4 regions of the Thalassospira sp. CH_XMU1448-2 genome follow, and region 2 is predicted to be linked to each of the others. Evidence: predicted binding sites of a transcription regulator. Region 2 holds the regulator's gene; each other region holds the start of a gene.

Region 1 (7,698 bases), on a different contig from region 2:
TGATCGTAACATCGTATTGCGGGTGCCGAATTTCACGGCCATTGCCGAATTTCTGCGGGGCAGTCAGATGATCGCAACATTGCCAAGCCTGCTAAAGCAACATGCCCTGCGTGACTTTGCCCGCAGCCAGGTTCCTTTATCAACACTTCGGGCCGGTACGATTGATCTGCCGATCTATATGTGCTGGCATCAACGCTATCAGCATGATCCGTCGCATCGATGGCTGCGCAACCAGCTTGAAGACGTGGTTGCTGCCAGGTTGCGCACACCGACCAAAAGCCCGCTTCCGCAACAGACAAGCTAGACAGGACGTCATGACCATTACCCAGATTATCTATTGGCTTGAATTGGCGGGGGTTGCGGTTTTTGCAATCACCGGCGCGCTGGAAGCATCCCGGCGTCAGATGGATGTTGTCGGTTTCATTCTGATTGCGACATTTACCGGGATCGGGGGCGGTACGGTACGCGATGTGATTACCGGGGCAACGCCGGTTTTCTGGATCCGCGATCCGGCCTGGGTGGTGACGTGCATCGGGGCTGCGGTGTTTACCTATTTCACTGCACATCTTGTTGAACGACGTTATGTCGCCCTGATCTGGCTTGATGCGCTGGGTCTTGCCATGTTTGGTGTTACAGGTGCAGCAATCGGGCTTAATCTTGGGGTTTCGCCGCTTGTCGCGATCATTCTGGGTATGATTTCCGCGACCTTTGGCGGCATGGTTCGCGACGTGGTCTGTAACGAAATCCCGCTGATCTTGCGTCCGGAAATCTATATCAGCTGCGCACTTCTGGGCGCGAGCATCTATGTCGTGGGCACAGCCCTTCTTGATTTGCCACGCGGCCCCGTTGCCTTCATCGCATTTTTCTGTGCGTTCATGCTGCGGGCCTGCGCCATCAAATTCAAGCTCAGCTTCCCGGTCTATAAAGCCCGTCCCGGTCGGGAATATTGACGCGTATATGCATTATCGACGGTCGTTGAAACTACTATCCCGGAGATAGTTAGTTAACTCACTTTTATTCTCTGCGCCTTGCGGGCAGGGACTGAAAGGCACGATTATTCGACAATCAATTGCACGCGATCACTCGAAAAGGCCGTCACACCATATTCAATCGGCACCCCGGCTGAATCGATATCGACACTTTCGGTCGAGATAACCGGTCGGTTCTTGGCCTGTTTTAGCAGGCTTGCCACACGCGATGATGGCAAGGTTGCCGAAATGCGGGTCGTCTTGCGGCTGTAATCATCAATCCCGAACCGTTTCAGGGCCTCGGTCAGGGATTTGGTCTGGGCGAATATTTCGACAATCCCGTCAAAGCGCGCCGCCGGAAGATAGCTTGTCGCCACCGCAAGCGGCACACCATCGGCCTCCGATACCGAAAACAGCTCGATCACGCGCGTGCCCGGTTTGACATCAAGAAACTGCGCGACCGTGACACTGGCCTTCAGGACTTCTGAAGAGATCAGTCGTTTGTCGGGCAGGCGATGACGCCCCGAGACAATCTGCGAGAAACGGGTTTTTGATCCCAACGGATAATCAAGAATTTGTTCCTGAACGAAGGCACCACGTCCCTGTTCAACGCGGACCACATTGGTATCGACAAGTGCCGCCATTGCACGGCGCACTGTATGGCGATTCACTCCGAAACGACGGACAAGTTCCATCTCGGTCGGCATCTTGTCGCCCGGTGAAAACACACCTTCCGCGATATCGGCAAGAAGCTGTTTTTCAATTTGCTTCCAGATAGATAGCCCCGGCTCCCAATCCATCTCATTTCCCATTCACAAAACTTTCACCGCAAGACCTTTGCCAAAGTCGATAAATCATCTTATAACGTGAATATGTATAGACGTCTAGACAAATTTTAAATTTGTCGACATGCTTGAAAAAGGATCAGACAGATGACGGCGCAAACTGCCCAGACCGCTGGGCCCGGCCAGGATCACAATCCATTGAATCCCCCCCAGACAAAGGCCGTTGATGGTGTGACTGCCGCAAGGCAGCGCTGGATGTCGGTTCTTGCCCGCACGCCGCGTACGGTGCTGGAAACAAAATGGGCTGATACCTATAGCGACGTGAAATGGTCCCATTTGCGCGAACCACAAATCGGCATGGTCATGGTACGCGGTCGCGCTGGCGGTGCCGGACAGCGCTTCAATCTGGGTGAAATGACTGTCACGCGCTGTGCCGTGACCCTGTCTGACGGCACCGTCGGCCATTCCTATGTCAAAGGCCGCGACCGGTTGCAGGCACAATATGCCGCCCTGTTTGATGCAATCATGCTGCGCGATGGATCAGCCTGCGATTTCATTGATGATCTTGCCGCCGCACAGGCCAATGCCAAACACGAACATGCGCGCAAGGTCGCGGCCACCAAAGTTGATTTCTTTACCCTTGTCCGCGGAGAAGACGAATGACCCTGCAATCCCAGACAAGCGAGCTGCTGCCGGGCTTTGACCATGCCGCATTTGATTCCAATGCGGTTTTTCGTGTTCTGCTAGATGCCCTGTCCCGTCCGGGGCGCATTTATGATGTGCCCGTTTCGGTGGCGACACCCGATGGCCTGAATGCAACCACCACCGCCACCCTTCTTGCCATGGCCGATATGGACACCACCATATGGTTATCGCCAACCTGCGTGACCAAGGCCGCAACGGATCATCTGAAATTCCATTGCGGTTGCCCGATCAGCGATGACGTTGCCAAGGCCGATTTCGCAGTCGCCCGCATTGATGATGATCTTTCCTTCATCACCCACCTTTCGGTTGGCAATGCTGAATATCCTGATCAATCGGCAACCCTGATCCTGATGGTTGATGAGATTTCCAACGCCCCGGCCATGAAACTGACCGGACCGGGGATCAAGGACAGCCATGATCTTGATATCAAAAAACTGCCCGCAAGCTTCCACGCATGGCGTGCGGAAAACCATCACATGTTCCCGTGCGGGGTTGATGTGATTTTCGCAAGCCCGACCAAGATTGCCGCCCTTTCGCGCACCACCCGGATTGAGGTCATTTAACCATGTATGTTGCCGTTAAAGGTGGCGAACGCGCCATCAACAATGCCCACCGGCTGCTTGCCGAACAGCGCCGTGGCGACAAGAAAATTGCCGAGATCGAAACCGATCAGATCGAACAGCAATTGTCGCTGTCCGTCACCCGGGTCATGGCCGAAGGATCGCTTTATGACCGCGATCTGGCCGCCCTTGCCATCAAGCAGGGACGCGGTGATTTGATCGAGGCGATCTTTTTGATGCGCGCCTATCGCACGACATTGCCGCGTTTTGCCTTTTCCAAACCGATCAGGACCGCGGATATGGATGTGTCCCGCCGAATTTCGGCAACTTTCAAAGACCTTCCGGGCGGTCAGATTTTGGGCCCGACCTTTGACTATACGCATCGCCTTCTCGATTTCACCCTGATGGCAAATGGTGAAGACCCGCTTGATGCACCAAGTGGCGAACGTCCGGTCGATGAAAACATGCCGCGCGTTCTGGATGACATCCTGAATTACGAAGGCCTTATTCAGGATGAACCGGTACCGGTCGATGACACCGCGCCGGTCGCCGACCTGACACGCGAACCGATCAAGTTCCCGGCTGGTCGCGACCTTCGTTTGCAGAACCTGACCCGCGGCGATGAGGGCTTTGTCCTTGCCCTTGGCTATTCAACCCAGCGCGGCTACGCCAACAGCCACGCCTTTGTCGGTGAAATCCGCTATGGCACCGTATCGGTTGAGATCGAACCCGAAGAACTCGGCTTTGCCATTGATATCGGCGATATCGAACTGACCGAATGTGAAACGGTCAACAAGTTCAAGGGATCGAAGACGAAGCTTCCGCAATTTACCCGTGGCTATGGCCTTGTCTTTGGCCAGAACGAGCGCAAGGCGATTTCCATGGCGCTGGTTGATCGCGCCATGCGCGCCGATGAAATGGGCGAACAGATCATGGGCCCGGCACAGGACAGCGAGTTCGTCATGGAACACAGCGACAATGTCCAGTCGACCGGTTTCGTCGAACATATCAAGCTGCCGCATTACGTCGATTTCCAGGGCGAACTTGAACTTGTCCGTCGCATGCGGGCCGAAGTCGAAGAAAGACTGGCCAAGCTTGAAGCCGATGAAGCGAAATCCCAACCCGAAGCCGCGGAGTAATTCCATGGAACAACTTGCGAATAATCCGGCGGATGGGGCAACGGCCTATAATTTCGCCTATCTTGATGAACAAACCAAACGGATGATCCGGCGTGCCCTTCTTAAGGCCGTCGCAATTCCGGGCTATCAGGTCCCGTTTGCCGGTCGTGAAATGCCGATGCCTTATGGCTGGGGCACGGGCGGCGTGCAGGTGACTGCAGCGGTCATTGGCCCGAATGATACCCTTAAAGTCATTGATCAGGGGGCGGATGACACCACCAATGCGGTTTCGATCCGTCAGTTCTTTGCCAAGACGGCAAAAGTCGCAACGACCGAAAAGACCGCCGAGGCATCGATCATTCAGACCCGCCACCGCATCCCGGAAAAGGAACTGCGCGAAGATCAGGTTCTTGTCTATCAGGTACCGATCCCCGAGCCACTTCGTTTCCTTGAACCGCGCGAAACCGAAACACGCAAGATGCATGCGCTTGAAGAATACGGCCTGATGCATGTGAAACTTTATGAAGATATTGCACGCCATGGCCACATCGCCACCACCTATGCCTATCCGGTGATGGTCGATGATCGCTATGTGATGGACCCATCACCAACGCCGAAGTTCGATAATCCGAAAATGAACAATATGGCGGCCCTTCAGCTGTTTGGGGCCGGGCGCGAAAAACGCATCTATGCCCTGCCGCCCTACACCAAGGTCAAAAGCCTCGATTTCGAGGACCACCCGTTCGAAGTCCAGACATGGAAAGACGAATGCGGCATGTGTGGTGCACATGACAGTTACCTTGATGAAGTCATTCTCGATGATCAGGGCAACCGGATGTTTGTCTGTTCGGACACCGATTACTGTGCCGAGCGACAGGAAGCAGGCCATCGCGGCCCGCAACATCACGACCAACCTCTTGGCAATGCATCACGCGAAAAGGCAGCAGAATAATGACCCAGATGACTGATCCGCTTTTGCGCGTTGACAACCTGACCATGATGTATGGCGACCGGGTTGGTTGCAAGGATGTCAGCTTTGAACTGCGCCCCGGTGAAGTACTTGGCATTGTGGGGGAATCCGGATCGGGAAAATCCACTTTGCTGCGCAGCATTTCCGCCCAGCAGGAACCGACCAAGGGGACAGTGGAATACCACACCCGCATTGATGGCGTGCGCGATGTTTACCAGATGTCTGAAGCCCAGCGTCGTCTGTTGATGCGCACCGACTGGGCATTTGTTCACCAGAACCCGCGTGACGGGTTGCGCATGAATGTCAGTGCCGGGGCCAATATTGGCGAACGCCTGATGGCAATCGGGGATCGTCATTACGGCAACATCCGCAGCAACGCCGACAGCTGGCTTGGCAAGGTCGAAATTGCATCCGAGCGCCTTGATGATCTGCCATCAACCTTTTCGGGCGGCATGCAGCAACGTCTGCAAATTGCCCGTAACCTCGTAACCAGCCCGCGCCTCGTCTTCATGGACGAACCCACGGGTGGCCTTGATGTCTCTGTTCAGGCCAGATTGCTCGATCTGCTGCGCGGGCTGGTTCACGACCTTAATCTTGCGGTGATCATCGTCACCCATGATCTGGCAGTTGCGAGGCTTCTTTCGCACCGGCTGATGGTGATGCAGCAGGGCAAGGTGATTGAACACGGCCTGACCGATCAGGTTCTTGATGACCCGCAGCATCCCTATACCCAGCTGCTTGTTTCTTCCATTCTTCAGAACTGACCGGGGCGAGAAAATGTCTGAAATGCTTCATGCTCAAAACGTTGGCAAAAGCTTTACGCTCCATACCCAGGGCAGCGTGACCATTCCGGTTTTTCAAGGCGTGGAATTCACCCTGTCAGCCGGAGAATGCATCGCACTGACCGGTGAATCGGGTTCGGGGAAAAGTACCTTTATGCGCATGCTTTATGCCAATTACACATGTTCAGAAGGGTCCATCAAGGTGTTCCATGATGGTGACTGGCTGGACATCACCACGGCCAGCCCGCATTCGATCCTTGAGGTGCGTAAACGCACGATGGGTTATGTCAGCCAGTTCCTGCGCGTGATCCCGCGCGTTCCGACACTTGAAATCGTCGCCGAACCGCTTGTTGCACTGGGCACCGCCCGCGAGATTGCGATGGACAAGGCGCGCGATCTTTTGACCCGGCTTCGTATTCCTGAACGCCTGTGGCAGCTTTCACCGCTGACCTTTTCCGGGGGCGAGCAACAACGCGTGAATATTGCGCGCGGCTTTATTGCCGATTATCCGGTCATGCTGCTTGATGAACCGACCGCATCGCTTGACGCCCAAAATCGCGCCACTGTTTTGGCGTTGATTGAAGAAGCCAAGGGACGCGGTGCCGCAATTGCCGGTATCTTCCATGACCATGAAACCCGCGATGCGGTCTGCACCGGGTCGTTTGATGTGACTTCGTTTAAAGTTGGGGCCAATGACTGAACAGATTTTTACCAATGCCAAACTCGTTCTGGCAAATGAGGTCATTGATGGTGCCATCCAGATAAAGGACGGAATGATTGTTGATGTGTCTGATCGGCCATCAAACATTCCGGGAGCCGAAAACATGGATGGCGATTACCTGATGCCCGGCCTGGTCGAACTTCATACCGACAACCTTGAAAAGCATCTGACCCCGCGCCCGAAAACCCGCTGGCCGGCCACAGCGGCCGTTATCGCCCACGACAATCAGGTTGCCAGTGCCGGGATCACCACGGTTTTTGATGCGATTTCGGTTGGCGATGTAACTGACGGTTCAGAACGTATCGAACGTCTGATTGAATCGGTCACCGCCCTTGAGCATGCCCTTGAAAACAAGTTGCTGCGTGCAGATCACAAACTGCATCTGCGGTGTGAAACGTCCTATGGCGGCTTGATCGAGGCACTTGATAATCTGGTTGATCTGCCTTTGGTCAAGATGCTCTCGGTGATGGATCACACCCCGGGTCAGCGCCAGTTCGTCAGCCTTGATGCCTATTACACCTATTATCAGGGCAAATACGGCATGAGCGACGAAGAAATGCGCAAGTTCATCGCATCGCGCAAACGCGATTCCGAACTTTATTCCGTCAAGCATCGTCGTCATGTCGTGGATCTGGCGCACGCCAGGAACCTTGCCCTTGCAAGCCATGATGACGCAACCGTCGAACATGTCGCCGAGGCCGTTCAGGACAAGATGACCGTGGCCGAATTCCCGACCACGCTTGAAGCCGCCAGGGCTTCGCACGAAGCCGGTCTTGGTGTGATGATGGGCGGACCGAACCTTGTACGTGGCGGGTCACATAGCGGCAATGTCGCGGCGGGCGATCTGGCAAAGAATGGCTATCTTGACATCATTTCAAGTGACTATGTCCCGCACAGCTTGCTGCATGGGGCGATGAAACTGTTTGATGATTTTGATGGCTATGATCTGCCGCGTGCCATTCGCACCGTTTCGCTTAATCCGGCAACGCAAGTTGGCCTGACGGATCGTGGTGAAATTGCCACCGGAAAACGTGGCGACCTGATCCGGGTGCATCATTCACCACACCACCCGATTGTGCGTGGTGTCTG
Region 2 (7,698 bases):
ACGCATATGCAATCCCGATCAAACCAACCGTCACCGCCAGCATGATCCAGATATCGGAATTCAAGATTTGCTCCGGAACCGGGATTGGCGCAATCAGCGACACACCGCCAATGATCACCAGAAGGTTCAAAAGGTTGGACCCCAGCACGTTACCAAGCGCCACATCCGAATGCCCGCGGAATGCCGCCACAACAGATGCAGCAAGTTCGGGCAGAGACGTTCCGAATGCAACAAGCGTCAGGCCGATCACGGCTTCGGAAACGCCGAACTGACGCGCGACGGAAACACCACCGTCGACAAGCCATTCCGCCCCGAACATCAGGGCAACAATACCGACAACCGTCGCAATGATCGGTTTGAGCCAGCCAGTTGGAACCTCTCCGACTTCGTCAACTTCTTCTTCATGCAGTTGGCTGGCATCGCTTGGCATGTTCTTGTCATGCTTGTAGGTGAAGTACCAGATCGCCACCAGAACGCAGAGCATCAAAGCCCCTGCCCAGCGATCAATGGCGCCAAACATGCAAAGACCAATAAACAGAACAGTCCCAAGCAGCATCGCCCCGCCATCGCGGACCACGGTTACCCGGCTTGCCGCCACGGGCTTGAGAACAGCCACCGCACCAAGAATGAGCAATATATTGGCAATATTGGACCCGACCACGTTGCCCATCGCGATGTCGGCCGTTCCCTTAAGCGACGCATTCAGTGACACGACAAATTCCGGTGCGGACGTTCCGGCTGCAACGATTGTCAGCCCCACAATCACTTTTGACACGCCCAGCAACAGGGCAAGACCAACCGCACCACGAACGATAAACTCACCGCCAACGGTCAGAAGGACAAGACCCGCAATGATCTGAATGTAGGGAATGAACTGTTCCAAGATACGTTTGCTCTTATTGACTGTCGTTTACATTGGCCCGGATCAGGCCCGCGGAACATGGCATTTGACATCACGAATAGCAAGTGATCTGGCCATGACAATTGTCACACAATTTACTCGCCCGGCCCGGCGCGCCCTAGAGAAAACCTGTCACTGCTGCCTTGAAGCAGATCAATCCGGTACGGGTTAATTGCCGTTGAACCGGCAAATTTCCACAGGACTGTGTGTGCTATTTCAGTTATCCTGTTAATCTCGTTATTTTCAAATATTTATCTGCTTTGCCGGATTGATTCTGACCATGCATCACAGCGTCCTGTTCGAGCTGTTTCTGATCCTGACTGCGGCTGTGGTTGCCGTGCCTATTGCGCATCGCCTGCGCGCCAATTCGATCATCGGATTTCTGATTGGCGGCTTTTGTATCGGGCCGTTCGGTTTGGGTCTGATTACCGAACGCGAAGACATTTCGACCGTTGCCGAACTTGGTGTCGTGTTCCTGCTCTTCATGATCGGGCTTGAACTCTCACGCGAACGGTTGCGGGTCATTGGTGGCAGGTTTGCTGCCCTTGGCCTTTTTCAGATTCTGGTATCGATGGCAGCCATCATGGCTGTGCTGGCCCTGATTGATTTGCCGCTGGCTGCATCGCTTGTGATTGCAGGTGCGCTGGCTTTGTCCTCAACGGCAATCATCCTCAAACAGCTTTCTGATGACCGGCAATTAAATACGCGTTTTGGACGCGCAGCCCTGGCAATCCTTCTGGTACAGGATGTTGCGGTTGGTCCGTTCCTGATCATGGTTCAGGCGGCCGGTGATGCCGGAACAGAAACCAGCCCCTGGATCAGTATCCTTTCAGGCTTTGGCTCTGTCGCCTTGCTGCTGGTTGTCGGGCGGTATCTGTTGCCACGCCTCTTTCGCTATATCGCGTCTCTCAAGAACCCGGAACTGTTTGCGATTGGGACCCTGTTTGTCGTTCTCGCCGCCAGTACCCTGACCGAGCTTTCCGGGCTTTCAATGGCACTTGGTGCCTTTATCGCGGGCGTGATGCTCGCCGAAACGGAATTCCGTCATCAGATCGAAGCCGACATCGCGCCGTTTCGCGGTGTGTTCCTGTCGCTGTTTTTCATGTCGGTCGGCATGTCGGTCAATGCCAATGTCGTCTATGAGCAGTTTGGCAGCGTCATTTTGTGGCTGATCGGGCTGCTGATCATCAAGACGGCCGTTCTGTTTGTCCTGTCCCTTGCCATTCGGTTTGAACGCGGATCCGCACTTCGTGTTGCCATGAGCCTGGCGGCTGGTGGCGAGTTTGCCTTTGTGATGTTCTCTCTTGCAGCGCAAAACGGTGCGATCCCGCGTGATTTGGCGGCCATATTGATCCCGGTGGTCGCCATTTCCATGGCGCTCACCCCGACTTTGATTAACCTTGGGCACCGGATTGAAGAAAAGCTTCATCCCAAGGAAGACGACCAGCTTGGTCCGATTTCGGATGAAACAGACGGAATTCATCAACATGTTCTGGTGATTGGCAGTGGCCGTGTTGGTCGCGTTCTGGCGCGCCTTCTTAAAACCCGGAACATTCCCTTTATCGTTCTTGATAGCGACGCCCAACAGGTCTCACGGGGTCGTGCCGAGGGACTACCTGTCTTCTTTGCCGATGGATCACGCCCGGAAACATTCAGGGCAGCTCACACCGACGAGGCCCGCATTGCCGTTGTTGCCATGGGTAATCCGCATGCGACTGAAAAGACCGTTGCGCTTTTGCGGCAACATTATCCGCATCTGAAAATCTTTGCCCGTGCCCAGGACATCACCCATATCGGACCCCTGTCTCGTAGCGGTGCAGATGCGGCCATCCCTGAAGTACTTGAAACCGGCCTTCGGCTTTCGGATCACGTCTTGTCGGCCTGTGATGTGCCACAGGAAGATATCGACGCCGAAATCGCCAAGTTCCGCCGTGCCGACATGCTGTTGATGAACGAACTGGCCCCACGGACCCAGCGGAAAAAGGTTCCTGAGGCCCCCGTGGCAGCAGAACCGGCATCAGTTGCGGAAACCAAATCCAAAGCAGATGCCAGGTCGGAAAACAAACCCGAACCGGCATCACAGCCCCCGGCAAAGAAAACGGGAACGCGCAGGGTTGCCGCCAAGAAGACCCCGACGCGTAAAACACCGGTAAAGTCCGCAACGGCCAAGAAAACAACCTCGACAAGTTCAGGTCGGGCACGCAAGACAAAGCCCGAAAACGATCATTAAAGGCAAAACCCCCGCAGCCATTGGCAACGGGGGTTTTGTTTTTTCTGAAACCGGGTAGATGATCTTTGCTCAGATCAGAGATCAGGCAGCGGTTTCTGAATCCAGCGCATAACCGGCGGCACGAACCGTACGAATGATATCGCGGGTGCCTTTGACATCATTGAGCGCCTTGCGCAGACGACGGATATGAACGTCAACCGTGCGGGTTTCGACATAAATATTCGGTCCCCAAACAGCATTCAAAAGCTGCTCGCGGGAGAACACACGCCCCGGATGCTCAAGGAAATAGCGCAGAAGACGGAATTCGGTCGGGCCAAGATGGATGGCCTTGCCGTTGCGGCTGACACGGTGTGCTGCGAGATCCATTTCGATATCGGAATAGACCAACTGCCCTTGTGGTTGCGCCGGACCGGACCGACGCAGCAGCGCACGAATACGGGCAAGCAACTCGCCAATTGCGAACGGCTTGGTGACATAGTCGTCAGCACCGGTATCAAGACCACGGATACGATCGCCTTCTTCGCCACGTGCGGTCACCATGATGACCGGCAAATCGCGGCTTTCGGGCTTGCGACGGATCTGGCGGCAGACTTCAATCCCCGACATTACCGGCAACATCCAGTCCAGAAGGACAAGATCGACATGCGTTTCCGCAAGGATTTTCAACGCTTCGTCACCGTCACCGGCTTCGACTACCTGCATCCCCTCACGTTCGAGGTTGTAGCGCAACATGGTTACGATTGCAGCTTCGTCCTCGACGATAAGAACCGTTGGGTCCATCTTCCTATGCTCCAGTGTCACTCATTCGGTTCGACGACAGCAAAGTTCGCTGCATCATTTTTTGGCCGGTCAATTGCCGGCAGGTCTTCGCCTTTGATCCGGTAATAGATCGTCTCGGCGATATTGGTTGCATGATCGCCAATACGTTCGATGTTCTTGGCGATGAAAAGCATGTGGGTCGATGCCGTGATGTTGCGCGGATCTTCCATCATGTAGGTCAGCAATTCGCGGAACAGCGAATTGTACATATCGTCGACTTCCTGATCGCGGGCCCAGACACGCTCGGCCTTTTCGGCATCGCCTTCGATATAGGCATCCAGAACGTCCTTGATGATTTCCTGCGCCAGCTTGCCCATGTTCGGAATCACCTGAACCGGACGGATCGGCGGAATCTGGTTAAGAACCTGCGCGCGTTTGGCGATGTTTTTCGCCAGATCACCGATACGCTCCAGATCGTTTGACAGCTTGAGTGCGGTCACGACCTGACGCAGGTCATCTGCCATCGGCTGGCGCAAGGCCAGAAGACGCACGGCGAAATCCTGAACTTCCTGTTCGAGAATATCGATACGGTGATCCGACAGAATGACTTTTTCAGCCAGTTCGGAATCCCGTTTGACAATCGAACGGATCGCAGAGATCAGCTGACTTTCTGCAAGCCCGCCCATCTGCGAGATGATGTTGTTCAGACGGGTCAGTTCCTCGTCGAACGAACTTACGATATGTGTTTTGTCGTCAGCCATTTATGCGTGCTCCTCGTGTCGCTGCTTAACCGAAGCGACCGGTAATGTAACCCTTGGTGCGTTCGTCTTTCGGGTTGGTGAATATCTGATCTGTTTCACCAACCTCGACCAGCTTGCCAAGGTGGAAGAATGCGGTCCGCTGCGATACACGTGCAGCCTGCTGCATGGAGTGTGTCACGATCACGATGGTGTAGTTCGAACGCAGCTCGTCAATCAGCTCTTCGACCTTTGCCGTAGCAATCGGATCAAGTGCCGAGCACGGCTCATCCATCAGGATGACTTCAGGGCTGACCGCAACCGCACGCGCGATGCAAAGGCGTTGCTGCTGACCACCGGAAAGGCCGGTTGCCGGTGACTGCAGACGATCCTTGACTTCCTTGAGCAGGCCCGCACGTTCAAGCGAGGTCATGACGATTTCGTCAAGTTCGTCACGCGAATTGACCAGACCATGGATACGCGGTCCATAAGCCACGTTGTCATAGATCGATTTCGGGAACGGGTTCGGCTTCTGGAACACCATCCCGATACGTGCACGCAGCTGAACAACGTCGATGCGCTTGTCATAGATGTCACGACCATCAAGGGTCACTTCACCATTGATGGTGACACCATCAATGGTGTCATTCATGCGGTTCATGCACCGCAGGAAGGTTGACTTGCCACAGCCCGACGGACCGATCAGCGCGGTGACCTGGCGTTCAACGATATCAAGATTGACGTCAAACAGGGCCTGGTTATCGCTATAGAAAAGATTAAGGTCACGTGCCGTCATTTTCGGGCTTGAGACCGACGGCTCTGCCGTCATTGCGCTCTGGGATACAGCAGCCATTTTACCACTTCCGTTCAAATTTTTTGCGCAGATACACAGCCAATCCATTCATCAGGATCAGGAAGGCCAGCAAAACCATAATCGCAGCCGAGGTTTTCTCGACAAAGGCACGTTCCGGGCTGTCTGCCCACAGATAGATCTGGACCGGCAGAACCGTCGCCGGATCAAGTGCACCACCCGGAATGTCGACGATAAACGCCACCATACCAATCATCAGAAGCGGTGCCGTTTCACCAAGTGCCTGTGCCATACCAATGATGGTACCGGTCAGGATGCCGGGCATTGCCAGCGGCAGGACATGGTGTGTAACGGTCTGAACCGGTGATGCACCAAGACCAAGGGCCGCCTGACGGATCGATGGCGGAACCGCCTTGATCGCCGCACGCGATGCAATGATGATCGTTGGCAAGGTCATCAGGGCCAGCGTCAGACCACCAACAACCGGTGCCGAACGCGGCAGATGCATGACGTTCAGATAAACCTCAAGCCCCAGCAGACCGAACACGATCGACGGAACAGCTGCAAGGTTGTTGATATTGACCTCGACAATTGTCGTGAAGCGGTTTTTCGGTGCGAATTCTTCAAGATAAACCGCTGCAAGAACCCCGATCGGGAACGACAGGGCAAGCGTGACGAGCAACGTATAGAACGAACCGACCGCAGCCCCCCAGATACCGGCAAGTTCCGGTTCACGGGAATCCCCGCTGGTAAAGAAGCGGGCATGGAACTGCTTTTCAACAGCACCGGATGAAACCAGTGTGTTGTACCAGCTGATTTCCTTGTCATTCAGGCGACGGCTGCCTTCATCAACATCGGCATCGATATAGCCTTTGTTGAGCATGTCGAAATCATCGCCCGAAATCAGCCAGACCTTGCGCGTCTGACCAATCAGGTTCGGATTTGCCAGAACCCGTTCACGCAGATCATAGGATGCGCCACCCGAAACGACGTCATACAGGTCGCGCTTGTCGCGACGGCTGGTGACTTCCGGGAAGCGGTCACGCAATGCCTGTTTGATCAGACCATCGAAGTTGGCCTTGCCGATCACTGCGGGGTCGCCGGTACCTTGCGGATCGATTTCAGCCGGGTCGAAATGAATTTCAAGCTGAACATAGGTCTGGAAGAACGCACTATAGCCCTTCGAGCCAATAGAGAACCCCAGAACGAACAGGGCCAGAAGCGCAATACCGATTGCGCTTAGTCCATAAATCTTGAAACGGCGTTCAGCTGCGTAACGCTTTTTGATGTTCCGCGCGATCTTCGGACTATCCCAGTCAACGGGCTTGTGCATTTTATCCGAAATCACCTTTGCAGCGGCTCTGTCTTCCATGAGGGATGCCATATCAGTCATATTTCTCGCGATACTTCTGAACTACCTTAAGGGCAAATACGTTCAGGCCCAAGGTGACAAGGAAAAGAACCAGCCCCAACGCAAAGGCCGAGAGGGTTTTTGCACTGTCAAATTCCTGGTCACCGACCAGAAGCGTGACAATCTGGACAGTCACAGTGGTCACAGCCTGAAGCGGGTTCACAGTCATGTTCGCGGCAAGACCGGCTGCCATCACAACAATCATGGTTTCACCAATCGCACGTGAAACCGCCAGAAGAACCGCCCCGACAATCCCCGGAAGCGCCGCCGGGAAAATGACATGACGGATGGTTTCAGATTTGGTTGCGCCCAAACCATAAGACCCGTCACGCAATGATTGCGGCACCTGTGACATCACATCATCAGACAGCGACGATACGAACGGAATGATCATGACACCCATGACAAGGCCCGCTGCCAAGGCACTTTCCGAGCTGACATCAAGACCAAGGATCGCACCGTTATTGCGAAGGAACGGCGCAACGGTCAGGGCAGCAAAGAAGCCATAAACAACCGTCGGAACACCCGCGAGAATTTCAAGCGCCGGCTTGGCAACCGCACGGAATTTCGACGATGCATATTCGCCCATATAAATGGCAGAGAACAAACCGACCGGCACCGCAACGCACATGGCGATGATCGTGATCAGGAGTGTGCCGACAAAAAGCGGGATCGCGCCGAACGCACCGTCGGATGCAACCTGATCTGCACGGATCGCCGTTTGCGGGCTCCATTCCAGACCAAACAGGAAGTCAACCGGGTTGATCTTGCTAAAGAAGTGCAGGGCTTCGAACAGCAACGAGAAAACGATACCGACCGTCGACAGGATCGCAATCGCCGAGCAGGCAA
Region 3 (7,698 bases), 170 kb from region 2:
ATGTAATAACCTGTCACGCCATTTCCTGTCGGACATGCTGATCACGCAATGATCGCTGACGCTGCAGACAATCTGTTGCCTGAAGCTGTCCGAGCCCGGTTTTCGCAAAGGTTGCTCTCACAACCCGCGATCGGAGGGGATGAAAAATGATGTTTGCCGTAAAAACAGCCTCGCGTCCGGACTTTTCGTTCTTGTTGATGGACTGCGTGCCGATTGGCTTGTTCCGGATGCCGCTATGTGCATCCACAGGCAGGTTGTCGGTCATATAATACGAACTGGTTGACCCGCCGGATAATTGATCCGTAGTCATGTTACCCCCGAAAGACAGTTTTCCGGTCCGTATTTGTGCGCGTTTTTATGATTTTTCTGCCGCGGTTCCGGGTATCAATTTGTCTAATTTAATTACTTTGAATTCATCTTTTGCGCAAAGATGCTTTGGTATAGTTATCCTTGTGGTTACTATCCTAAAGTGGGTAGCCAAAGGTGTAGACCCTACGAAAACTGCCATTTTTTGATGAATTTCTGGACTGATTGCAAAACGATTTGGACGCAATGGGCATTGGAAAAAACGGGATCGTGCTAGACATAATACAACAAAATTACAACACATAGCTCTGCGGTTGATCGTCAATCCGGCAGGGCATTCAGGGCAACGCTGATATTTCTCTCTGGGGGAGAACATGTATTCAGTCGAAAAACACCCGGCGCGTCGAAAAGGAGAAACCAATTTCTCGGATCCGGGGCGCGACTGGGGGCCGGCCAGCCATATTGTGCCCGGCCGAAGGATCAACGAACCGAACTATCAGGCCTGGCACAGTCCGGTCGCGCTGCTTGCACGATCTCGTGCCGGATTTGATCTGATCCGGAAAAGCCACAAGGAAAGTCTGGAAGCCACGCCGCCATCTGATGCCTACGAGGAAATGGCAATGGCAATGGTCAAGACGATCGGCGACAGCGTCACCGTCCTTAAAAGTATTGCCGATATCATGCCGGTGCTCGAAAGAATGCTGGCAGGACGTGACGGCGAAGGCATTCATGAAGAGGCCCATCGTCCCGATCCGCAAACCCTGTCAGATTGCGGGCATACACAGAGTGAAGATTCCACCCGGTGCTGGTCATCTGACGTCATGGTCGAAATCCACAATCTTTGTGCCCAGAACCGCCAGTCTGGACCCGCACACGCCAAAGCCATCCGCCGTTATGGTACCGATCCCGAACCGGAAAATGACATCCTGCCGCCGCTTCGATATTTTACCGACAAATAGGCGTCCGTGACGGGCCGACTGTTTAACGGAAATATCCGCCGGGCGTGCGACCCGTTGCCTTGCGAAACATCGCAATGAATGCCGATGGCGTTTCGTAGCCAAGATCAAGGGCGATCTCGGTAACCGGTCGATCATTTGCCAATTTTTCCAATGCATAAAGCAGCCGCAGTTTTTGTCGCCAGTCGCGAAACGGCATGCCGGTTTCGCGCAGGAACAAACGTGCCAATGTACGCGACGACGCACCGCAAATCCGTGACCAGTCATCAAGCGTCCTGTTATCTGCCGGATCGGCCAGCAACTCGTCGCAAATCTTTGCAAGGCGCAGGTCCTTGGGGGCAGGCAGATGCAGGTTTTCCTGATCAGGGGCGCGTAACTGGTCAAGCAGCACCCGCATCAGACGCCCCTCGGCACCTTCTTCATCATATTCGACAGGAATTTCTGTCGCCGCACGGATCAACTCACGCAAAAGCGGGCTGACATCAAGAACCATGCAACGATCCGGAAGGTCGACTGGTGCATGGCGGTCGATATAGATGTGACGAGCCCGGGTAAAGGTCGCATGACTTACTGCATGTTCAAGATGCGGCGGCACCCAGACGGCACGTTGGGGCGGCACGATCCAGATACCGGCTTCGGTCATGACTTTCATCGTTCCTTCTGATGCATAGATCAGCTGGCACCAGTCATGGCTGTGTGCGCCGATACTGTATCCGGCGGGAACGTCGCTCATGCGGACATAAATCGGGCGAGGAAGCTCTGCCGGGCGGGGGCGAATATGACGTGCTTCGTCGGTCGGGGTCGGGCGATGCATCTACAACCACCGTTGTGTCTGGTTTGCGATATATGATGGCAGATTATCGTAAGACAGACGGCCCGCAACAGGTTTAATTTGGTCGCATTCCAAACGAACAACAGTTGTGACGATGGTCCCGCCACCAACGCGGCCCTGTCCGGGGAGAAAAAATGTCCAAGGAAGAACTGATACCAGAGGCCAGTAATCACGCCGCCCCGATTGGCGAGGTGACGGGTGAGCATGCGGCAAGCATCCCTGTCTATAAGGGATGGCGTAACCCCGAAGTGCTCCTGATTCTGATGGCTGCGGCGATGCCGCTATCCTTTTCGACCTGGATGGCGCTTTTGAACAACTTTTCGGTCGAGATGGCCGATTTTACCGGGCGCGAGATCGGTATTTTGCAGTCCCTGCGCGAAATTCCGGGTTTCCTTGCCTTTACCGCAATCTTTGTATTGCTGGTACTGCGTGAACAGACCTTTGCCCTGTTGTCGCTGCTTGTTCTGGGCATCGGTGTTGCGATCTCGGGATATTTCCCGACGGTGGTCGGGCTTTATTGCACGACGGTGCTGATGTCGATCGGCTTCCATTATTTTGAAACCATGCAACAGGCCCTTTCGTTGCAATGGGTCAAAAAGGAACGCACCGCCATCGTGATGGGAAAACAGCTTTCGGCGAAGTCGATCTCGTCACTGGTGATGTTTGGCGTTGTCTGGCTGATGCTGGAAGTCTTCGCAATTGAATATCGCTATGTCTATCTGTTTGGTGGTGCATTGACGATCATCGCGGCACTGTTCGTCTGGGGAGCGTTCCCGAAATTTGCCGACGCCCATCCGCAGACCAAGAAGCTGATCCTGCGCAAACGCTATTGGCTTTATTATGCCCTGACCTTCATGAGCGGTGCGCGGCGTCAGATTTTCACGGTGTTTGCGGGCTTTCTGATGGTCGAGAAGTTCGGCTATGACGCGGCAACCATCACGTTGCTGTATCTTTTAAACCACGCGATCAACATGTTCCTGGCGCCCAAGATCGGCAAACTGATCAGCAAATGGGGCGAACGCCGCGCATTGACCTTTGAATATATCGGTCTGTTTATCGTGTTCGTCTCTTATGCTTTTGTCGAGAACCATGTGATTGCCGGTGGTCTTTATGTCATTGATCATCTGTTCTTTGCCATGGCAATCGCCATCAAGACCTATTTCCAGAAGATCGCCGATCCGGCTGATATTTCGTCAACGGCGGGGGTGAGCTTTACAATCAACCATATTGCTGCGGTCTTTATCCCGGCTGCATTCGGGCTGCTCTGGCTGATTTCACCAAGTGCAGTCTTCCTTGCAGGGGCAGCAATGGCATTTGTGTCACTGGTCCTTGCCCTTAATGTCCCGAGTGACCCTGAACCGGGTAACGAAGTGATACGGGGCTATAAATCCCCTGAAGCCTTGCCAGCCTGAACAAGCCGTTTTGGCGGATAACTTCAATCAGGAAACGCCCGTGCAGATCGCGCGGGCGTTTCTATTTGTATTTGCCCCATCTTTTTCGCAAAATCTTCAAAACCTGACCATCTGAACAAGAATAAAGTAAAGCGACCGAGCACTCGAACAGGGAAAAGACACATGACATCCATCCTCAAAGCGCGCATGCGCAAGACAGGCGCAACTGCAATCGGACTGTCGCTGGCACTGTTAAGCGGTACAGCACTTGCCGACAGTTCAGTTTCGCTGCGTATTCTCGAGACCACCGACATTCACACTCATCTGGTCAATTACGACTATTACCGGGATGGGGAATCTGACACGGTTGGTCTGGCAAAGGTCGCGACCTTGCTCAAAACCGCACGTGGTGAAGCCAGGAACGTTGTTTTTGTTGATAACGGCGACCTTATTCAGGGTAACCCGCTTGGCGATTACATGGCCAAGGAGCGCGGTCTGAAAAAGGGTGAAATTCACCCGGTCTACAAGGCGATGAACCTTCTTGATTATGATGCTGCCAACCTTGGTAACCATGAATTCAACTATGGTCTTGAGTTTCTGGGGAACTCGATTGCCGGTGCGAATTTCCCTTATGTCAGTGCAAATATCTTTGTCGATGATGGCGATGGCAATGCCGAAAATGACAAACCCTATTTCGAACCCTATGTCCTTCTTGACAGGGAATTTGTCGATGATGAAGGCAAGTCGCACAAGGCGAAGGTTGGTGTGATCGGTTTCGTTCCGCCACAGATCATGCAGTGGGACAAGGCCAATCTTGAAGGCAAGGTATTTACCAAAGACATCGTCGAAATGGCCGAGAAATATGTACCGGAAATGCGGGCAAAGGGGGCCGATATCGTCATTGCCGTTCCGCATTCGGGACTTTCGACCATGGAACGCCATGGCATGGAAGAAAACGCGACCTATTACCTTTCAAAGGTTGATGGCATTGACGCGATCCTGTTCGGGCACGCCCATACCGTCTTCCCGTCCGAGGCCTTCGCCGATCTTGAAGGCGTTGATCTTGCCAAGGGGACGATCAACGGTGTTGCTGCGGTCATGCCGGGCTTCTGGGGCAGCCATCTTGGCGTGATTGATCTCAAGCTCAATGTCTCGGACGCGGGTGAATGGACAGTTGTCGACAGCCTGTCGGATGCGCGCCCGATCTATCAGCGCGAAGGTCGGACCATCACCCCGCTGGTCGAAGCTGATCCGGAAATCATTGCCGCAGTCAAGGAAGAGCACGAAGCAACCATCGCCTATATGCGCGAAGGTGTCGGCACGACCTCGGCCCCGATCAACAGCTTCTTTGCGCTTGTCGCCGATGATCCGTCGATCCAGATCGTGACCAATGCCCAGAAATGGTATCTCGAAAAGATCCTGAACGGCTCGGAATATGATGGCATTCCAATCCTGTCTGCCGGTGCACCTTTCAAGGCGGGTGGTCGTGGCGGACCGGACTATTTCACCGATATCCCCGAAGGCAAGATTGCACTTAAAAACGTCGCGGATCTTTATATCTATCCGAACACGGTGCGCGCGGTTTTGCTTGATGGCGACCAGGTTCGCGAGTGGCTTGAAATGTCGGCAGGCCAGTTCAACCAGATTGACCCCGCCAGCCGTGATGAACAGCCGCTGATCAATCCGGATTTCCCGACCTATAACTATGACGTGATTGACGGGGTGACCTATCAGATTGATGTCACCAAACCGGCCCGGTACAACAAGGCTGGTGAATTGGTCAACGCTGACAGTCATCGTATCGTCAACCTGACTTTTGAGGGCAAACCGGTCACGGCGGACCAACAGTTTGTTGTTGCTACCAATAACTATCGCGCCAGCGGCGGCGGACATTTCCCCGGTCTTGACGGATCGACCATCATTGTCGAGGCACCCGATGAAAACCGCACGGTTCTTGCCAACTATATCCTGACCGAAAAGGAAATTGATCCGAAGGCAGACGGCAACTGGACCTTTGCACCGATTGGTGATGCCAACAAGGTCACGTTTGTCACCAGCCCGAAAGCATCGGCTGCGGCCAATGCCCCGGACAATATCAGCTTCATCGGCGAGGATCAGGACGGGTTTGCCAAATATGTCCTGCAAAGCAAATAGAACGTTTGCTCAACCAATCTAGCCATTAAAAAAGCCGCCCTGTAAAAAGGGCGGCTTTTTGATTTCTGGCTGTGCACTGGGCACCAGGCCGGAACTTATTTTTTGGCAGCGGCCTGCGGGCCCTTGCCACCGGCACCCTGATGCGCAGGGGGATTATCCTCACGCGGGTTTTTGCCGTTCAGGTAAGCCTGTGCGCAATGCTCGTCGCAATAGGGTTTGCTCGGCACGATCTTCTTGCCACAGAAGTGGAAATCTTCATCGCCCGGGTCACCGAACGGCCAACGGCACATGCCAGCCCCAAGATCAAAGATCGAAATGCCTTTGGTCTGTTGCTTGGGGGCCGGGGCTTTCTTCTGTTCCGCTTCCTCAGCACGACGCTGAATCGGGGACGGGCGTTTGGGCAGGCCAAGGCGATGTGCCTTGCCTACGACGGCATTCTTGCCAACACCCAGTTCTTCACCGATGCGTGCCGTGGTCCAGCCCTGATTCCAGAGCGAGGTCAGCAATTCAATCTTTTCCGGCGTCCAGCTCATTTCGAGTATATTCCGTGTTCCGTTGCCCGCCTGACGGTTTTCTTGCCGCAGGCAGTTGCTTATTGTCCGATGTCAAACAGGGATACAGAGGTATCCGCTAATATCTCGTAACGCAAGGGTCTTGGAGATTCGCGTCCCGACCCGTGTGCGGGAACAGCGCAATTTGCATGTTGAAGCAGCAATGTAAAGAGGGGATCGTACTTTGGTCTGGTTTTTCATCTCGGTCGCGGTTTTCCTTGGGGCACACGTTATTCCGGGGCTGCTTCGAAACAGGATTGTCGGCCTGATCGGCTATCGAGCTTATGTTGTTGGTTTCTCGGTTCTTTCCACCCTGTTATTTGCATGGGTTATCCACGAAGTTATCGTCTCGGAGTCGTTTTGGCTGTGGGACTTCCAGATATGGCAGGCAAAGGCGCTGATTATTGTCATGCTACCCGCCTGTATCTTGTGGGCCAGCGCCATTCTTCAACCCTGTCCGTTATCCATCGGGCGCAAATCCGGCTTTGATCCGGATCGGCCCGGCATCAACCGTTTCTGCCGTCATCCCCTGTTGCTGGGGGCTTTCCTTTGGGGGATCGGTCATGTGGTTGCCAATGGCGATTTTGTCTCTCTGGTCTTTTTCGGCGGCAGTGCGCTTTTTGCGCTGATCGGGTTCTGGCGGATGGAGAAAATCCGTTTGCGTGACATGAGCGTAGCCGAACAGGAGGCAGTTCTGGCAGGGACTCGGCGCTTCTCACTGTCGGGATTGTTCAAGGGGGCTTTTGGCTGGCAGGACTTTCTGCTGGGCGGGATCATCTATGTCGTGATCCTGATGGGGCATGGTCATGTGATTGGCATCAACCCGCTTGAAATGGCTGGCTGGTAGTAGGGACTTGACGCCGGAGCTTGTCAGCCCAAGTTTTGAAAGGGATACTGTTTCCCCAAGGCATGTTGCAAAACATGCGAAAACCCGCCGCACCATTTTGGTTTGTCGGGCGCAAATTCAAGCGAGGTATCATGACATCTCCGCAACTCGCGACCAATCTTGCCAGGTTTGCCGAAATGGAAGGCCGCCATCCCCGGCTTCTTTTGGCGACCGCCTCGGACGAAGAGCAGGCCTATCACAAACATGTCGCTACCCTGTTTGCCGATGGCGGGTTCGATGTGGATGTTGCCCCCCAGCATTCCGATGCCCAGTCCATTGCCATGCAGGCAATTGATTGTGATGCCGATATGTTGGTGTTGATCCGCACATCGCTGACGGCACAGGACCGTGTGAGTGTTGCCGATCTGATTTCGGCACTAGACGGGCTGGATGCGGAATATGTCAAAGTCGGTATTGTCGGGCATGCGGATGATCCGGCCCGCGGGAATGTCGATTTCGTCTGTGACCTTGAACATCTTCAGACTGCCGATTGCGAAGCCCTGATTGCCTATATTCTGGCAATTGAAGAAGGCCGTGTGGCACAACATATTTAAATCATTCAAAGATTCCGCAAAGGCGCGGGGGAAATGATTTAGAAACCCTTTAAGTGCATAATGGTTGA
Region 4 (7,698 bases), on a different contig from region 2:
CGGTCAGTATCCTCGCCAACTGCGGTCAACATGACAATCGGGACTTTGGATGTCCGCCTTACATCGCGGCATAGTGCAAATCCGTCCTCGCCCGGAAGCATGATATCAAGAATGACAAGATCGATCTTCCAGTCGCGCAAGGCACGATGCATTTCATTACCGTCCGAAACGGTCGTGATGCGAAAACCGTGCTGCAGCAGGAATTTCTTCAAAAGCTTCTGGATTTCCTGATCATCATCGACAACCAGAATATGAGGTTCACGTCGCGTAGTCAGAGTCCCGAACTCCCCTATTTATCAGTCGATCATGTTCCTGACCGTGCGCGGAGTTTAGTCCATATTGCCTTCGGATTGAAACATTTTACCATGACCTGGTCATAAAAGAAAAAGCCGGGCAAAACCCGGCTTCTCCAATGTCAATCCAGTCGCTGCGATCGGCATTTATTTCAGATCATAGACCTTGGTACTGCCCGAAACTTCAGATGCAACAACCAGCATCGCATTGCCAGTCGGGCTGTCCTTGGCATCGATGAATTGCATGCCTTCAGGGGCAAGTTCACCTGCGGTATCAGCCTCCGGGCTGCCCGAGAAACGACGATCACTGTGATAGGTGACAAATTGCGGGTTGGCCGGATTGGTCAGGTCATAGACCATGAAGCCGCCCTGACGTTCCAGACCGATAAACGCGTATGGCGTGCCGTTGACGTAACCTGCGGCGATGCCTTCGGGCTCGGGGCCCTTGTCATCGGAACGGTTGTCACGGCTGTAATTTTCGGTGTCCGACGCGTTAAAGACATTGGCATATTTCGATGCCAGCAGCTGTTCAAACGCATCACCGCTGTCAAAGACCATCTCGCCATCTGCATTCAGAACCGAGAATGACCGTGCGCCATAGCTGTAGATAACATCGACATCACCGTCGCCATCAATATCACCCTGTGCAGTCGTCGTTTTCAGGCGACCAAGATTTTCGTCTTTCTGCAGGGTGCTTGCCGTCGGGAACCTGACCGGATCAAGGGTTAGTTTGCCGACACGGGTTTCTTCGCTGTAACCGTCATAGTCACGTGAATCACCCTCGTTGGCGATCAGGACCCATTCCTTGCCTCCGATTTCAATCGCATCAATGGTATCAGGCATATACATGCCCATTACCGGCCAGGTGCGAATATTGATCTTGCCGTCCTTGTCGCTGGCATCAAAGGCATGAACCGAATGATCCTTGAAACCAAGACCGGCAACACGGGTGACCGTTGCCGTTTCGATATCGATGATCGCAACCGCATTGTTTTCCTGAAGCGAAACATAGGCGGTCTTGCTGTCGTTGGTCACGGCTATATATTCCGGCTCGACATCCTGCGCGACGCTTGAGGTTCCCGGGTTGGACATGCGCATGCCATAGGGCAGTTCGCCGTCATTGAGGAATTTGAAATCAACCGTCCGAACATCCGCATCCGAAAGACCTTCGACACCACCCGCGATCGGGATGATGGAAACGCTGCCTTCCGGATCATTGGTGAAAGCGTCGTTCGGTTCACCCTCGTTGGCGACAAGAACATATTTCCCGTCCGGTGAAAACTTGATCATGTCGGGAAGCGCGCCGACGGTCACAGCCGAGATGAAATTGCCATCAGAGTCAAAAAACACGGCCTGCCCTGGGGCCTGCTTGTCGGTGTTTTCAACGGCAACGGCCACAACACCGTTTTTAACCGCCACACTGTTGGCGGCCTTGCCCCAGGTTGCAAGCTCCAACGCTCCAAGCTTCACAAGCTTGTCGGGGTTTGACATATCAAGGATATCAACGGTTTTGTCGGCACCATTCACCACAAAGATGCGCTTTGACACCGGGTCAAATGCCGGAATTTCAGCCGCGCTTTCATCAAGCATACCGGTGCGATATTCACCCATCGGCACGATTGTCAATGGATGCGCACCTGCATTGGCAACCGTATTTGCCATCATTGAATGGTTTTCAGCGGTACCGGCACAGGCACTCAGAAGCACGGAAACGGCAGCAGTTGCCAACAGTGATGAACGCATAATTCCCCCCTTGGTAAATGGTTCGTCAAAGCTGACAACCTGCTGATTTGTTGTAACCGTTTAATGACCAGGCGGTGACAGTTTCATAAATATCTTGTGGCACAGACTGCTCCAAACGCGTTTTCGATCCGTATCAGAAGACAAGCCTTTGAATTGTCGCAGAACCAACTTTTCGGGATCGCCACATGACTTCGATCAGGATCGCCATCATCGGTGCAGGCATGGCCGGGCTCAAGGCTGCCAGCACGCTGCACAAAACCGGTATGAACGTGACGGTGTTTGAAAAAAGCCGGGGCCTTGGTGGACGGCTGGCATCACGCCGGACCGAGTTCGGTCATTTCAATCATGGCGCACAATATGTCACGGCCCGCCATCCCGGTTTTGCGGCCTATCTTGAACAGGCAAAATCATTCAACGCTGCACAAAACTGGAAACCGAACCTTCATCATGGACAGGAAACCAGCCCGCAGCAGCTTGGCAACCTTGCCCTTGATCACTGGTATCAGGGCGCACCGCAGATGAACAAGCTGATCGGCCCGCTGGTCGAACCCTTTGAAATTCTCAAACAGCACCAGATCACCCGGATCGAACAGCTCAACACACGCAGCTTTGCCCTTCATGATGATCTGGATGGGAAATTCGGTCCGTTTGACGGCGTGATCGTTACCGCCCCTGCCCCGCAAACCGCAGAGCTGTTGCAACCATTATCACAACGCTACGACCCGATTGGCGACGTAGTCATGGCGCCATGCTGGGCGGTGATGGCGGCGTTTGAAACGCCACTTCCCACCGCTTTTGACGCAATGCTTCATCCGTCCCCCGCGATCAGCTGGGCCGCCCGCAGCAACCCGTCGGATGATCTGTTTCATCGTCGCTGTCCTGATCCCTGGGTTTTGCATGCCTCACCAAATTGGTCGCGTGACCACCTTGAAGATGACCAGCAACGTGTAATCGAAAAGCTTCTTGGCGCCCTTCGTGATGTCAGTGGGGTGAAACTGCCTGATCTGCACAGTGTTCAGGCCCATCGCTGGCGCTATGCACGCACCGAAACACCGTTGGGATCAAGCCATCTGAACGGTATGAATGGGCGCGTCATTGCAGCGGGCGACTGGTGCCTTGGTGCACGGGTCGAAGCAGCATGGCGCAGCGGCCAGTCCGCCGCACATGCCATGATCGAAACCCTGATCGGCTGATCTTGCGATATCGGGTGAAAAATCATGCCGCGTAACGCCAATGGCAAATTTCACGGAAAATCACATCTACCCGAGAAAATCTGTGTCACCTGTAACCGTCCATTTTCATGGCGGCGCAAGTGGAAGGATTGCTGGGACGAGGTGTGCTATTGCTCTGATCGCTGCCGACAGAACCGGAATATGCCCACATCTCGGGACAAACAAAGCAGCCTGTCATGATGCTTGATCAAACTGACGAAGATCTTCCGACCTATGCCATCTTGCGCCAGCGACTTGTCAGTCTGGCAACCGAACGTGGTGCGGAAAGTACCTTCTGTCCGTCTGAAGTTGCCATGACATTTGGAAGCTATTGGCGTGATCTGATGCCACGTGTTCATCAGGTTGCCGAACAACTTTGTTCCGAAGGCCTTCTTGAATATAACAAGGGCGGTGTCAGCCATGGCCAAAACCGCCCTTCTGGTGCTTATCGTTTGCGTCTCATTCCCGTCATTGAAGACTAGAGCCTAGCCGCGCAGACCATGCAGCTGTTTAATCAGGCCTGCAGTCGATGCATCCCGCGATCCGGCGTCTTCCCTGCCCTCGACCATCGGAAGCAGTTCCTTGGCAAGCTGTTTGCCAAGCTCAACCCCCCACTGGTCATAGGAATTGACGTTCCAGATGATACCCTGAACAAAGATTTTATGTTCATACATCGCAACCAGTCGTCCAAGGGTGAACGGATCAAGCTGTTTATAGAGGATCATGGTGCTCGGCTTGTTCCCGGCAAAGACCTTTTGCGGGGCTAGAACATCAATCTCGGCGGGTGAAAGATCGCTACCGGCAAGCTCGGCACGCACTTCATCCTCGGTCTTGCCACGCATAAGCGCCTCGGCCTGCGCAAGGCAGTTCGACACCAGCTTGTCGTGATGGTTGGCCAGCGGATGCAGCGCATTGGCCGCAACTATGAATTCAACCGGGATCAGTTCGGTGCCCTGATGGATCAACTGATAGAATGCGTGTTGCCCGTTCGTGCCCGGTTCGCCCCAGATGATCGGCCCGGTTTCATAGGCAATCGCCTTGCCATCGCGGGTGACCGACTTGCCGTTGCTTTCCATATCGGCCTGCTGCAAATAGGCTGGCAGTCGTGACAAATGCTGATCATAGGGCAGGATTGCCTGGCTGGATGCGCCCAAAACATTGCGATACCACACCCCGATCAGGGCAAGGATCATCGGAATGTTGGTTTCAACCGGTGCCGTTTTGAAATGATTATCCATCGACTGCGCACCGCGCAGCAGTTCTTCGAACTTGTCATAGCCGACCGCGAGAATGATCGGCAAACCAATCGCCGACCACAGGCTGTAGCGCCCGCCAACCCAATCCCAGAACCCAAATGCATTGTCGGTATCAATACCAAATGCCGCAACCTTATCAAGGGCGGTTGAAACCGCGACGAAATGCTTGGCAACTGCACTTTCATCACCAAGTGCCTTGATCAGCCAGTCACGGGCCGAATAGGCATTGGTGAGCGTCTCGTCCGTCGTGAAGGTCTTTGATGCAATGATGAAAAGTGTGGTTTCCGCGTTCAGGTCTTTGAGCGTATCAACAATGTGCGCGCCATCAACGTTCGAAACGAAGTGGCAGCGAATGCCGTCGATATGAAACGGACGGAGCGCTTCATTGACCATGACCGGGCCAAGATCGGAACCACCAATCCCGATATTGACGACATCGGTGATTTCCTTGCCGGTATGGCCTTTCCATGCGCCGGAATGCACGCGTGCCGCAAATGCCTTAAGCCGTGCCAGCACTTCCTTGACAGCTGGCATGACGTCTTCGCCGTCAACCTCAATCGCGCCGCCATCCAGATTACGAAGGGCGGTGTGCAAAACAGCACGGTTTTCGGTGACATTGATCTTGTCCCCTGCAAACATCCGGTCGCGCCATTCTTCAACATTGGCCGCCTTTGCCAACCGGCCAAGGGCGGCCATCACGTCATCGGTGATCAGGTTTTTGGAATAGTCGACAAACAGGTCATTCAGGGCCGCGCTATAGCGTTCAAACCGTGCCGGATCATCAGCAAATGCGCGGCGCAGGTTCAGTTTCCCGGAAACCTCAGCACCCAGTTGATCCAGTTCTTCCCAGCTTGCAGTCAGTTTATCAGCGGACATCACCACCCTCGGGCTTGTTCAACTCGTTACACACCAAAACAGTGCCGTCGCGATCACGCAGACTAGCATCTTGTTCAAACCATGTGTGGGACAGTTTGCAGAATGTCGTGGCAAGATTATGCTGTCACCACGACATCCCTATTCCTAGCGTCTCAACGCGCTGAAAGAAAGTCTTCGACTTCCTTTTCGGTCGGAAGCGCATTAATCGCACCGCGCTTGGTTGCGGTGATCGCCCCCACCGCATTGGCAAAACGGCATGCCGAGATCAGTTTTTCTTCCGAGTTCAGAAGTTCCGGGTCCTTAAGCAACCGCGACAGGAAACCCGCCGTGCAGCCGTCGCCAGCCCCGGTGGCATCAATCGCCGTCACTTCAAAGGACGGCACAAAGCCATCAAATTTCGGGGTAATAAAGCGCGATCCCTTAGGGCCATAGGTTACAATCAGGGCACGCCACTGATCACACCAAAGGTCCTTGATGCCGTCTTCAAGGTCTTCCTTGCCCGACACAAAGATGATTTCCTCGTCCGACATCTTGACGACATCGGCCTGGCTGATGGCAAGACGCAGGATTTCACGCGCCTTTTGCTCGCTCGGCCACAATGGCAGGCGAAGGTTCGGATCACACGAAATGATCGCACCGTTTTCACGCGCAATGCGGATGGCTTCAAGGGTAGCGGCACGCGGATCATCGTCGATCATGCAAAGGGTTCCGTAATGGAACAGATTGGTGGATGTCAGCATGTCCTGATCAAGATCAGCCGGACACAGCAGCATGTCGGCAGACGGACTGCGATAAAATGAAAACTCCCGTTCACCGTCAGCACGCAATGATACAAATGCAAGCCCGGTAAGCGCTTCCTTTGTCAGGACAATGCCCGATGTATCAACATCATCGGCCTTAAGCGTATCCACAAGGAAATGCCCAAAGGCATCATCGCCAAGCTTGCCGATAAAGCCCGTATCAATCCCCAGACGCTTCAATCCCACAGCCGCATTTCCCGGTGCGCCCCCTGCGGCCTTGGCAAAGGCAGGCGCATCGGCAAGGCCGGTACCGGTCACAGTCGGAACAAAATCAATCAGCAGTTCCCCAAGACAAACAGCTTTGGCTGTCATGACGTTTCTCCGTTCGGATTGCCTGCGCATTCACGCAGGCCCGTTATCAAATTCAATGTTGCGATCTGTGGGACCGAAGGCTTTTTAAATCGATTCAATTTGGCGTGCAAATTAAAATCTGGCCGATCAGCATCGCGTCCTTAAACCGATGCCTTTTGTTTGGACAGTGCCCGACCGAATTCGATTTCGCGCACACGTTCCAGCTCGGTCATCCAGCGTTCAAACATGTCATCCCGTTCAAGCTGAATGGCATAGTGACGCTGAAGGGCTGCGGTAAGGCGCCCTTCACGACCCAGCATTTCGTCGGCAAAGGCAATCATCACCGAGTTTGGCCATGCGATCGGGCGCATCTCGCGAATGGTGGTGAATATGCTGTCTTCATCCCGGTCGGGTTCGACCTGTGCCATCAGGGCAATCATGGCTGCGGTTGATCGCGACACACCCATATGACAATGCACCAGCAAGTGACCATCCCGGCGATCCTGATGGCTGGCTTTCAGTTCTTCGCCAAAGGCGAGAATGGCTTCGACATCCGCACGCGTCGGTGCCGGACGGCCTTCCTTGTCGTCAATCACGTCATGGAAGCGTAAAATGGTGCGTTCATGCGGGTCGAAATCGCCAAAGATGGTCGGGTCTTCACGGTCGGGATCAAGCACGGACAGGACGTGGGAAACCCCGTGATTACGGTGGGTTGGTAATTCATCAATGCCACAGATGGTCAAACGGGTAATCGCAATCGGCTTCATTTTCGTTTCCTGTCATATTTCATTTCTTATTCGGCCCTATCAGAGCACAAGAAAATGAAAAAACAAGGGCCGACACCCGTTAAAAGTGCCAGCCCCTGAATTTTTCCAAAGCGACACCACGATTTGCGTCGCCTTGTCCTTATGATCAGAACCGTTATTTCGCGCGGTTTACCGCATGAATGTTCAGCATTTCCCACGCCATGGTTGCCCCGGCCAGAGACGTGATGTCCGAGACATCAAATGGCGGGGAAACTTCAACCACGTCACTGCCGATCAGGTTCACATGACCGGCAAGACCGCGCAGGATCGACACCGCCTGATGGCTGGTAAGGCCACCCAGAACCGGGGTTCCAGTCCCCGGTGCATAGCACGGATCAAGGCCATCAATGTCAAAGGTGATATAGGCCGGATTGTTGCCAACCGTGGCTTTGATCTGCTCGACAATGGCGTCAATCGACATC

Evidence for each region. Region 2 encodes PhoB, which activates phosphate uptake and scavenging genes when phosphate is short. Its sites were predicted from a motif close to TNTCATAAAACTGTCA; they were not measured.
Region 1: the regulator PhoB is predicted to act here: its motif matches at 1,779-1,794, upstream of phnF (phosphonate metabolism transcriptional regulator PhnF).
Region 3: the regulator PhoB is predicted to act here: its motif matches at 3,590-3,605, upstream of WA318_RS04785 (bifunctional 2',3'-cyclic-nucleotide 2'-phosphodiesterase/3'-nucleotidase).
Region 4: the regulator PhoB is predicted to act here: its motif matches at 2,112-2,127, upstream of WA318_RS11880 (choice-of-anchor I family protein).

Annotation. Positions count from the first base shown of each region.
Region 1 is NZ_JAYMEA010000005.1:255,149-262,846, forward strand. It holds gene WA318_RS17755 (LysR family transcriptional regulator) at 1-304, shown strand, start outside; gene WA318_RS17760 (trimeric intracellular cation channel family protein) at 315-950, shown strand; gene phnF (phosphonate metabolism transcriptional regulator PhnF) at 1,055-1,768, opposite strand; gene phnG (phosphonate C-P lyase system protein PhnG) at 1,901-2,416, shown strand; gene phnH (phosphonate C-P lyase system protein PhnH) at 2,413-3,021, shown strand; gene WA318_RS17780 (carbon-phosphorus lyase complex subunit PhnI) at 3,024-4,157, shown strand; gene WA318_RS17785 (alpha-D-ribose 1-methylphosphonate 5-phosphate C-P-lyase PhnJ) at 4,162-5,088, shown strand; gene phnK (phosphonate C-P lyase system protein PhnK) at 5,088-5,870, shown strand; gene phnL (phosphonate C-P lyase system protein PhnL) at 5,884-6,588, shown strand; gene WA318_RS17800 (alpha-D-ribose 1-methylphosphonate 5-triphosphate diphosphatase) at 6,581-7,698, shown strand, end outside.
Region 2 is NZ_JAYMEA010000001.1:886,512-894,209, reverse strand. It holds gene WA318_RS04030 (calcium/sodium antiporter) at 1-883, opposite strand, end outside; gene WA318_RS04025 (cation:proton antiporter domain-containing protein) at 1,182-3,131, shown strand; gene phoB (phosphate regulon transcriptional regulator PhoB) at 3,213-3,911, opposite strand; gene phoU (phosphate signaling complex protein PhoU) at 3,929-4,651, opposite strand; gene pstB (phosphate ABC transporter ATP-binding protein PstB) at 4,677-5,480, opposite strand; gene pstA (phosphate ABC transporter permease PstA) at 5,482-6,771, opposite strand; gene pstC (phosphate ABC transporter permease subunit PstC) at 6,824-7,698, opposite strand, start outside.
Region 3 is NZ_JAYMEA010000001.1:1,051,788-1,059,485, forward strand. It holds gene WA318_RS04770 (hypothetical protein) at 681-1,265, shown strand; gene WA318_RS04775 (AraC family transcriptional regulator) at 1,288-2,076, opposite strand; gene WA318_RS04780 (MFS transporter) at 2,229-3,506, shown strand; gene WA318_RS04785 (bifunctional 2',3'-cyclic-nucleotide 2'-phosphodiesterase/3'-nucleotidase) at 3,669-5,639, shown strand; gene WA318_RS04790 (GcrA family cell cycle regulator) at 5,735-6,172, opposite strand; gene WA318_RS04795 (NnrU family protein) at 6,375-7,037, shown strand; gene WA318_RS04800 (methylmalonyl-CoA mutase) at 7,169-7,630, shown strand.
Region 4 is NZ_JAYMEA010000002.1:974,007-981,704, forward strand. It holds gene WA318_RS11875 (response regulator) at 1-275, opposite strand, end outside; gene WA318_RS11880 (choice-of-anchor I family protein) at 441-2,036, opposite strand; gene WA318_RS11885 (NAD(P)/FAD-dependent oxidoreductase) at 2,222-3,229, shown strand; gene WA318_RS11890 (DUF2256 domain-containing protein) at 3,254-3,448, shown strand; gene WA318_RS11895 (DUF3253 domain-containing protein) at 3,445-3,729, shown strand; gene pgi (glucose-6-phosphate isomerase) at 3,733-5,379, opposite strand; gene WA318_RS11905 (PfkB family carbohydrate kinase) at 5,532-6,491, opposite strand; gene WA318_RS11910 (tyrosine phosphatase family protein) at 6,632-7,237, opposite strand; gene speB (agmatinase) at 7,392-7,698, opposite strand, start outside.